3 regions of the Shewanella sediminis HAW-EB3 genome follow, and region 3 is predicted to be linked to each of the others. Evidence: predicted binding sites of a transcription regulator. Region 3 holds the regulator's gene; each other region holds the start of a gene.
The links. Region 3 encodes MetJ, which represses methionine synthesis genes. Its sites were predicted from a motif close to TAGACGTCTAGACGTCTA; they were not measured.

Region 1: the regulator MetJ is predicted to act here: its motif matches at 1,789-1,806, upstream of metE (5-methyltetrahydropteroyltriglutamate--homocysteine S-methyltransferase).
Region 2: the regulator MetJ is predicted to act here: its motif matches at 1,526-1,543, upstream of SSED_RS13115 (cystathionine beta-lyase).

What each region holds. Positions count from the first base shown of each region.
Region 1 covers NC_009831.1:4,333,750-4,337,033, reverse strand. The annotation lists gene SSED_RS18620 (HDOD domain-containing protein) at 1-668, shown strand, start outside; gene SSED_RS18615 (LysR family transcriptional regulator) at 800-1,705, opposite strand; gene metE (5-methyltetrahydropteroyltriglutamate--homocysteine S-methyltransferase) at 1,919-3,284, shown strand, end outside.
Region 2 covers NC_009831.1:3,035,625-3,038,908, forward strand. The annotation lists gene pdsS (proteobacterial dedicated sortase system histidine kinase) at 1-1,465, shown strand, start outside; gene SSED_RS13115 (cystathionine beta-lyase) at 1,591-2,772, shown strand; gene SSED_RS13120 (Type 1 glutamine amidotransferase-like domain-containing protein) at 2,887-3,284, opposite strand, start outside.
Region 3 covers NC_009831.1:4,950,321-4,953,604, forward strand. The annotation lists gene SSED_RS21065 (bifunctional aspartate kinase/homoserine dehydrogenase II) at 1-310, opposite strand, end outside; gene metB (cystathionine gamma-synthase) at 323-1,483, opposite strand; gene metJ (met regulon transcriptional regulator MetJ) at 1,717-2,031, shown strand; gene SSED_RS21080 (sulfite exporter TauE/SafE family protein) at 2,153-2,887, shown strand; gene traF (conjugal transfer protein TraF) at 2,884-3,284, opposite strand, start outside.

The sequences.
Region 1 (3,284 bases), 620 kb from region 3:
AAGTAATTGGTCGCCGGGGTATTTTGATCCCGTTAAAGAAAGCCATTATTGCCGATGGCGATATTCGTAATGTCATCGATATTGTGTCATCAGATCCCGCATTAGCGGCCCATATGCTATGGCGCAGTCAGTCGGCCGCTTGTGTCAGTGGTAATACATCGAAGAACCGTTCTCTCAAAGATGCACTCGTTAGATTAGGTCAGGTCAATATCTATCGTTATGCATTCACTTTTTATCTTAAAGAGCGTCTCGACGAGTTACCTCAGCCATATAAGAAGCTGGTGTACGGATATTGGGCGTTGACTGAGAGTATTGCCGCCGATGCCGTTGACAGTTTGCATATGATGGAAGGGGTCGATATTAATCCCGATGAAGTGCAAACCTTAGCCCTGTTCAGCGTCTTCGGCGAGATTATCGCTCTGACTGCATTTGCTTATCTGAATGCCGAGTCGGAAGAGTCTTTCCCCTTGAGTATCATCAAGACACTCATCGATAACCAAAAGCAGACATTAACCATAGAAGCATTCGAGTCTCTGGGGTTAGATGAAGAGCTGAAAGATGAATTCATGATTGCGCATAATTTACGACAGACTCGCGATCCCAACTCGCCAGGTCTGGTTCTTCGTCGTGTCTTGTCGATGAGAAATCAGCTGCTGAAGCCGTTATAAAGAAGATTCGAGTATCTAGATTCGAGTTACGAGCATTAGGCTGTAGCTCGCGACTCGCAACTTTCTTCGCCCTGTCTTTATTGCAATATCCTAGGAACTCACTGCCAGATCCTAGGATCTCGTACCTTCAATTAATTCAACTTATGTTGTTTCGCTATTCCCTCGATGGCGACTAATTCGAGCCACTTCTGTGCCAAGGTGGCATTAACGCTATCTTTTCTATAGGCCCCGAACAGTGGGCGCTTCAGCCCTTCCTGGCCTAACTTAACTGCGGTGAGGTTTAAGCCATAAGACTCGCTGATTGACCAGGTCGGCAGGGCGGCGATACCGTCTTTACAGGCGATACGTTGCAGTAACATCATAGTGAGATCGCAGCTAAGCTGCTCACCCGCTTCGATGCCTGCGGGTTCAAGAAAGTGCCGATACAGATCTAAACGCGCTAAGGGGACCGGGTAGCTGATGATGGTCTGCTTCTCCAGTAGCTGAGGGGTGACATACTCCTTTGAGGCCAGCGGATGATCGTTAGCGACGACAAGTTTCACCTCGAAATCGAACAGGTGCTGATAGGCAAGGGCCTGACCGGGAACCGGATCTGAGGTGAGTACCACATCCAGCTCTCCCATCTCGAGGGCACTGAGTGAGTCGAACAGGTGGCGGCTGGAGAGATCTAAGTTGGCTTGAGGGTAGGCGTTTCTGAACTCCTCCATCACCGGCATTAACCAGCGAAAACAGCTATGACATTCGATGCCGACGCCTAACTGATTATGCTCGTCATTGAGCCCCTGTTTAAGATCGGACTCAGTTTCAATCACCTTAGGCAGGATCTCTTCGGCAAGGTTTAGCAGTCTGGCTCCCTCTTGTGTGAATGAGAGAGGTTTGCTCTTTCTGACAAAAATAGAGGAGTTAATTCGGGTCTCAAGCTCCTTAATCTGATGGGAAAGAGCCGACTGAGTGACGAAGCGTTTCTTGGCGGCGCCAGCTAGACTTCCACTCTCCTTCAGGGCGACTAATGTTCGTAAGTGTCTAAGCTCTATCATATATATACCCGTTTATCCCCACATGAATTTTGTTCATGTTGCGCTTGAAATCAATTCGTTTGTCAGCAAATAGCCTAACACAATAAACTTCTAGACGTCCAGACGCCCAAATGTGTTTTGCATCGACAGATGCTAAATCAACATGAGTAATGAAAATGCTCTTGGCGCGTTTACTCTGAATTCTGCTCACATTAAAGCAAAAAGGTATACAATATGCAAACATTGAAAGAGGTAACGATAGGGAATCTAGGGTTTCCCCGAATTGGCCGTCAACGTGAGCTCAAGTTTGCTCAAGAGAAGTATTGGCGCGGTGAGATAACCCAAGCCGAGTTGGCCCAGGTTGCCAAAGATCTGCGAAGCACTCACTGGGAGTGGCAGGCTAAGGCTGGAGTGGAACTCCTGCCTGTGGGCGACTTTGCCTATTATGATCAGGTGCTTACACTCAGTGCGACACTTAACGCTATCCCTGAGCGTCACCGCGGTGAAGAGCAGGCCGATAGGGTCGACTTAGATACTCTATTTCGTGTAGCCCGTGGTCGCGCACCAACGGGAGGCGATGCACCCGCCGCCGAGATGACCAAATACTTCAATACTAATTATCACTATATCGTCCCGGAACTGGAAGCAGATCAAAGCTTCACTGTCGCCTATGAACAGATATTCGATGAGGTCAGCGAGGCTCAGGCGCTGGGTTATAGGGCAAAGCCAGTGCTTCTCGGTCCGGTCTCTTACCTTTACCTGGCTAAGGCGGTGGGAGGTGAGTTCGATAAGTTAACCCTGTTACCCGCTCTGCTTAAGGCGTACAAAGCTATCTTAGAGCGTTTCGCAGCTCAAGGCGTCGAATGGATTCAGCTGGAGGAGCCCACTTTAGCCCTCGAACTCGACAGCGATTGGCAAGAGGCTATTGTTTCTGCCTATGAAGCGTTGCAACACGTCGATATCAAAGTATTACTCGCCACTTACTACGGCACTATTGCCCACCATCAGGCACTCGTATCGGCACTGCCGGTGGCGGGTCTTCATCTCGATCTGGTGACTGCGCCCGAGCAACTCGCCGGATTTGCCGCTAACCTTCAACGCGAGCAGGTCTTATCATTGGGGGTGATCAATGGCCGAAACGTTTGGGCGGCAGATATCGACTCGATTGCCGACCGCATCGCTCCTGTGGTGAACGATCTTAAGGGACGGGTATGGATAGCGCCCTCCTGCTCACTGCTGCATACCCCGGTGGATCTGGATGTCGAGGCGGAGTTAGCCCCGGCGCTGAAGCAGCAGCTCTCTTTCGCTAAACAGAAACTGTCTGAGCTGGCTCAGTTAAAAAGATTACTCACCACGCCCGAAAAGAGTGGCGACAGAGTCGAAATCGATCTGATTAAGGATACGTGTGTTTCGCGTCGAAACGCCCGGGCAGAAGCTGCAGACAGACAAGTGAACAGCAGAGTTGCAGCGCTGAGCCGTGATGATTATGAGCGCGATACTGTGTTTGCCGGCAGGCAGACCCTGCAGCAGCAAAAGTATCGATTGCCGTTGCTACCGACTACGACCATTGGGTCGTTTCCGCAAACTCCGGCGATCCGTG
Region 2 (3,284 bases), 1.9 Mb from region 3:
TGCCGTCGTCGGCACATCGGCTATCGATGATGTAGATAAACTCGGCACAGTGCTGGTTCCCTCTCCCGAAATTGAAGGCATCATCAAGGGAATGAGCCATAACAGCTCTCGGATCTGGGTGGTCGATAAACATGGACGCGTATTAGCCAAATCCGGTGATATACGCAACGGTAGCAGTGTTTGGACCCGGACGGTGACAGAGGCGCCGGATCCCTCATTTTGGGGGCAATTTAAGCACAATGTCCTGACCCCTTTTTATTACAAGATATTGACGACGCCTCCTAAAGATTTTATCGACTCACTGCAGGATTCAACTGTATTAGAAGGTAGCCATATCCAGCGAGCACTGTCCGGAAAGCAGGGTTCGACCTGGCGACTAACCCCGGACAACAAGGCCGTGATCCTCGCCGCTGCCAGCCCGATCTGGATCGACGATAAGGTGATGGGTGTGGTGATCTCTGAAGAGACCACCCACGGCATACGCACACTTAGGAACAAGGCCTTAGAGAAACTGTTCAACGTCATATTAACGGTCATGAGCATGGGTACCTTAGCCCTGTTCTTCTTCGCTTCCAGCATCTCGAGCCGTATTCGTAAACTCAGAGATGAAGCCGAACGCGCCATCGACAGCCAGGGACGGATAAGAAACCATATCCAAGGTTCGAAAGTACGTGACGAAATAGGCGATCTCTCCAGAAGTTTCGCCAGTATCGTGAGTCGCTTAGGCCTATATACCCATTACCTTGAGAATATGTCGTCCAGACTATCCCATGAGTTAAGAACGCCTGTCGCCGTGGTTCGCTCATCACTGGAACACTTAGGCTTGCAACAACTGGACAAGGATAGCCGCAAATATGTTGACCGAGCTCAGGAGGGGGTAAGTCGTTTGAGCATGATCCTCAATAATATGAGTGAGGCGACACGATTAGAAGAGAGTCTTTCCAAGGCCGAAATGGACATATTCCCACTGTCGAAAGTGGTAAACGGCTGCATGCAAGGATATCAGCTGACCTATCCCCAGCAGGAATTTATCCTCTCCATCCCCGATGAACCATTAAATATGAGTGGGGTTCCCGAATATATCGCCCAACTGATGGATAAACTGATTGCCAACGCACTTGAATTTAGTCTTCCGGGTACGGCGATTACGGTTTCACTCGAAGTTAAACAGAGGCAGGCGGAGCTTAGCATCAGTAATTTCGGGCCTGAGTTGCCCGATAAAATGAGCGAGCAGATCTTTGAATCTATGGTCTCTGTGCGGGCGCAAAAAGCACAAGACAAGCCACATCTTGGTTTAGGTCTGTATATCGCAAGGCTAATCACAGAGTTCCATCAGGGCAGTATTGTGGCTACAAATATTTCGACGAGTAGCGAGTCGATAAAAGACAATGAACCGAGTCGTGTTCAAGACCCTGGCCACTCTGGTGTCACCATCTGTGTCACCCTACCGCTTTGCAAAGAGTAACTAACTTTCTGAATGTGATTAAGCTGATAGATGAATGAGCAGTTAACTTGAACTTCCATTTAGCCGTTTAGATGTTAAGATGGCTAAACAACAATTCAATCCTCTTCGGTTGTGGACAGTACCTTATGAAAAAAGAGACACAGATAATCAGTACCGGTCGAGATAAAAAATGGACCAAAGGCGTCATTAATCCTCCTGTATTTCGAGCTTCGACCATGGTTTTCGACACTATGGATGAGATGCGTTTCGCCATCAAGAACCGGGCCAATGGAGAGATGTTCTATGGCAGACGCGGCGGGCCGACCCACTTTGCTTTTCAGGCCGCCATCGCCGAACTTGAGGGTGGTGTAGGGACCGCACTATATCCGTCGGGATCGGCCGCCATCAGCGGTGCCCTGCTCTCATTTTTAAAAGCCGGCGATCACCTGCTAATGGTCGATAGCGCCTATGAACCCACCCGGGATCTGTGCAATAAATTGCTTGCGGGGTTCGGTATCGAGACCACCTACTACGATCCTATGATTGGTGCCGGCATTAGCGAACTCATCAGGCCAAACACTAAGGTGTTGTTTCTCGAATCTCCAGGCTCCATCACCATGGAAGTTCAGGATGTACCCACACTGAGTGAAATTGCTCACAAGCACGATATCGTCGTCATGCTGGATAACACCTGGGCTTCCCCCATTAACTCGCGACCCTTCGACATGGGCGTCGATATCTCAATTCAGGCCGCCACTAAATATATTGTCGGACATTCGGATGTCATGATGGGTACCGCGACATCCAATGAAGCTCACTGGGATCAACTGAGAGAAAATAGTTACCTGATGGGGCAATGCACCTCACCCGATGATGTCTACCTGGCTAATCGGGGTCTGAGAACATTAGGTGTGCGTATGCAGCAACATGAGCAGAATGCGCTTAAAGTTGCCAACTGGTTAGCCACTCGTCCCGAGGTCGATCATATAAGGCATCCGGCATTCGACACCTGTCCCGGCCATCAGTTTTTTAAACGCGATTTCAGCGCCTCGAATGGCCTGTTCTCCTTTGTGCTCAAAGAGGGCGACCTGAACTCAGTCACTGCACTGGTCGAAAATATGCACCACTTCAAGATGGGCTTCTCCTGGGGTGGATTTGAGAGCCTGATCTTAGGGGTATTTGGCATCGATAAGTTAAGAACCGCCACCAAATGGGATAGCAGTAAACCTCTGATACGTCTGCATATCGGGCTGGAAAACCCCGACGATCTTATTGCCGATCTGGAAGCAGGATTCGAGCGGTTCAATGCCGCTCTCAATAAGCGATAGACATGAGACGATAGGCATTGAGTGCCTTTAAAAAAGTTCTGTATCAAAAAACCGCCTGACAGGCGTTTTTTTTACGAATGAAATTTAGGTGACAGTGATACTTGAATCTGGAAGTTAACTATTTGGCCGATAAATAACGGGCTGACCAAATTCAATTATCTTGTCATCTATCACCGCAATACCCGCGTCATCGGGACAAAGATAGTACTCATTCACAAGGTTTCTCAAAGCCACAGTCCAGGGCATGGTATTGGGCCGCACCGCATCCGAATGCTCATCCATAAGCTGATTGAGCAACATGGAAGCATCCTTTATGTCACCGTCTACATGGGGCACAAATTGAAATGGTACCAGCGACAAGGAGGAAAGATCCTGCAGGTCCACATCATTAGTGTCACCGCAAAGCCGGGCACTCTCGATAGAGGGCGTCATTATCATAGCACCTGCACTGACCCCTATAATTGCCCCCCCATCGTTAAGGTAGGCTTGCAGCGATGTGAGCAGGTCTCTCT
Region 3 (3,284 bases):
ACAGACTGATAAGCTGGTACTTATCGATCGACAAACGTTCTCTTAAACTTGTGGCCTGTTCATTAGAAAGCAGCTGCTCGATCAGGTTTTGTTGAAAGCTAATCAACACCTGCAGCTCTTCTTGCCAGAGCTGAGCCGTATCTTTTAACTCTAATAATTTATAAAGAAAGTTGGTGCTCTTACCCGCGGCGGAGACTACGACAAGATCGTCGCTATTGCCGTGAGTGAGAAGGATATGAGCCACACGGCGGTAACAGTCAGCGTCCGCCAGACTGGAACCACCAAATTTATGCAAATGACAACGTGCCATTTCAAACTCCTATTAACAAGCTAATGCCGCTGCAAGTCCTGCCTGTATATCAGCAACTAAATCATCTGCATCTTCAATACCTACAGAAAGACGGATAAGGGTATCTTTCACCCCAGCTTCGGCTCGAGCCTCAGGCTCCATTGCTCTATGGGTCATTGTCGCAGGAACCGCGACTAAACTCTCTACGCCACCTAAACTTTCTGCGACGGAGAACACGCTAAGTTGCTCGAGGAAGGCCACTAACTCGGCTTCTCCCCCCTTAAGCTCGAAACTTAACATTGCGCCGAAGCCTTTTTGTTGTTTCGCGGCGATCTCATGACCGGGGTGATCCTTAAGGCCCGGATAATAAACTTTATCGACGACACTACTCGCTGTCAGCGTATCCAGTACTCTTTGGGCGTTCGCCTGATGCTCTCGAATACGTACGGCAAGGGTACGAATACCACGTAACGTCAGATAGCTATCGAACGCCGAGCCGGTCAGGCCTAAGGTATTTGACCACCAGTGCAATAACTCCCCTAACTCCTCGTCTTTAGCTACCACGGCGCCGCCAACCACATCACTGTGTCCATTTATATATTTGGTCGTAGAGTGGATAACGATATCCGCACCGAGCAGCAGAGGTTGCTGCAAGATAGGCGAAAGGAACGTGTTGTCTACCACTACGAGAGCATCGACTGCATGACTCGCCTTCGCGATAGCCTCGATATCGACCACGCGCAGCAGTGGGTTTGAGGGTGTCTCGAGCCAAACCATCTTAGGGTTTTGCGCTATAGCATCTTGTAGGGCTAACTCATCGGTCTGATCGACAACAGCCAACTTAAACTGGCCCTTCTTCGCTAAGTTGGTAAACAAGCGGTAGCTACCGCCATAGCAGTCATGGGGAACCACTAACAGATCATCGGGGCCCAACAGACTCGTCACCAGAGTAATTGCCGCCATCCCGGTACAGGTCACGACACCCGTTGCTCCCTTTTCTAATCCGGCGATAGCATCTCCAAGGATTGAGCGGGTCGGATTCCCCGAGCGACTATAATCAAAATCTCTGGGATTCTTGTGCCCGTCGAAAGAGTAATTAGTAGAAAGGTAGATTGGTGGTACGACCGCACCATACTGAGTATCAGACTCAATCCCTTGACGGACTGCAATTGTGGCTAACTTACGTTCGGTCATCTACATCTCCTAAACTATTTACTGAACATCATACTTCATTTCAATTGACACAAATAGATGTCTGGACGTCTAAATGTACCTAAGCTAAAAGCCATCGTCAACAACTTATAGCCATTTAGACGTCCAAACATATAGAAATCTATTTGCAATTGTCGCAAATAAGAGGCAATAATTTGACTGTACAAATTAAAGGGTTAAAATCTGCCCCGAATTTTGAATTTACAGGTGAGTCAATGACTGAGTGGAATGGCGATTATATCAGCCCATATGCTGAACACGGCAAGAAGAATGAACAGGTAAAGAAGATTACCGTGTCAATTCCCTTGAAAGTGCTTAAGGTTCTGACTGATGAGCGTACTCGTCGTCAGGTCAATAACCTGCGCCACGCAACTAACAGTGAACTCCTGTGTGAAGCATTCTTGCATGCCTATACCGGTCAGCCGTTGCCAAATGATGAAGATCTGTCTAAAGATAAACCTGACAGTATTCCGGCAGAGGTGAAACGCTTGATGGATGAGATGGGAATTGAGTGGGAAGATGTAGAGTAACCTTTACTCTTGTTCAGTCAATTTCAGGGATCGCTATGCGATCCCTGTTTGTTTCAGCCGCTCACGATTTCAGATAAATTATTCTTCAGCAACTAAACAGGATTAACCGAGAGAAGATGCAGTGCTTTCAATAATCGACCCAACCAGCTTACTCTTAGCCTCGATCATCATCTTCTTCGGTGCCCTCACCCAAAGCCTTATCGGTTTCGGTCTTGCTGTCGTGGCAACCCCCTTGCTCTATCTCGTCGATCCACAACTGGTGCCTGCTCCCGTTATTGTTATGGGGTTTTCTATCTCATTGCTGACACTCTTCAGAGAGCGTAGCTCTCTGGAATTTAACGGATTGCAATATGCTCTTCTCGGCCGTATTCCGGGCGGTTTTCTTGGGGCAGCTTTACTGATATTTGCCCCTCAGCCCGTTCTGGGGCTGGCAATAGCCGGAATCGTCGCCTCAGCCGTTATTCTCAGTCTGATGAAGTTCAACTTAAAGGTTAATCGAAAAAGTTTATTTGCCGCAGGATTCGTATCCGGAATATTCGGTAACATCGCCGCCATCGGCGGGCCGCCAATGGCAATATTGCTTTCGGGCAAAGATGCCAGCCAGTTTCGCGCCGCTCTATCGGCCTTCTTTATCTTTAGCTCTACGATCGCACTGGCGATCTTAGCCATAACCGGATTATTAACTATCGAACACCTATGGCTGTCACTGATGTTATTGCCTGGGGTGATATTAGGCTATCTGGTCTCGGGACGTCTGGTTGGCCATATCGATAAGAATAAAACCAAAAAAATGACCCTGCTACTCTGCTCGGTGAGTGCCTTACTGTTGACGATAAAGTCGATAGCAGAGCTTTAAAAATGATAAGAGGTTTTCAGTACACCGCCGATGGCGTCATCGCTGCTGACCATACCTGTGAAATCGAGAGAGAATACCTGGCCAAGTTCGACTCCGGTTCCCAATGAATAGACACTTGCCCTATTGTCCTTCATATCATGACGATAACCCAAACGCAGTGCCAACCAATCCGTCGCTCGCACCTCCCCTTTGAATCGCCAGTACTGGGTACCCACAGTTTCATCGAAACGTTTAATAGGGTTAAGGTCAATATCCGTCGTAAAAGTCAGACGATTCCAGTCATAGGCGACACCAGCCGCAAATTTGGGATCGACTCGATAGCTAAGCGTTTTGCCTTGAGACTCTACCGCCTCCAACTCTTTGCTTATCAGGTCTCGCCCGGACATGGCAACGACTA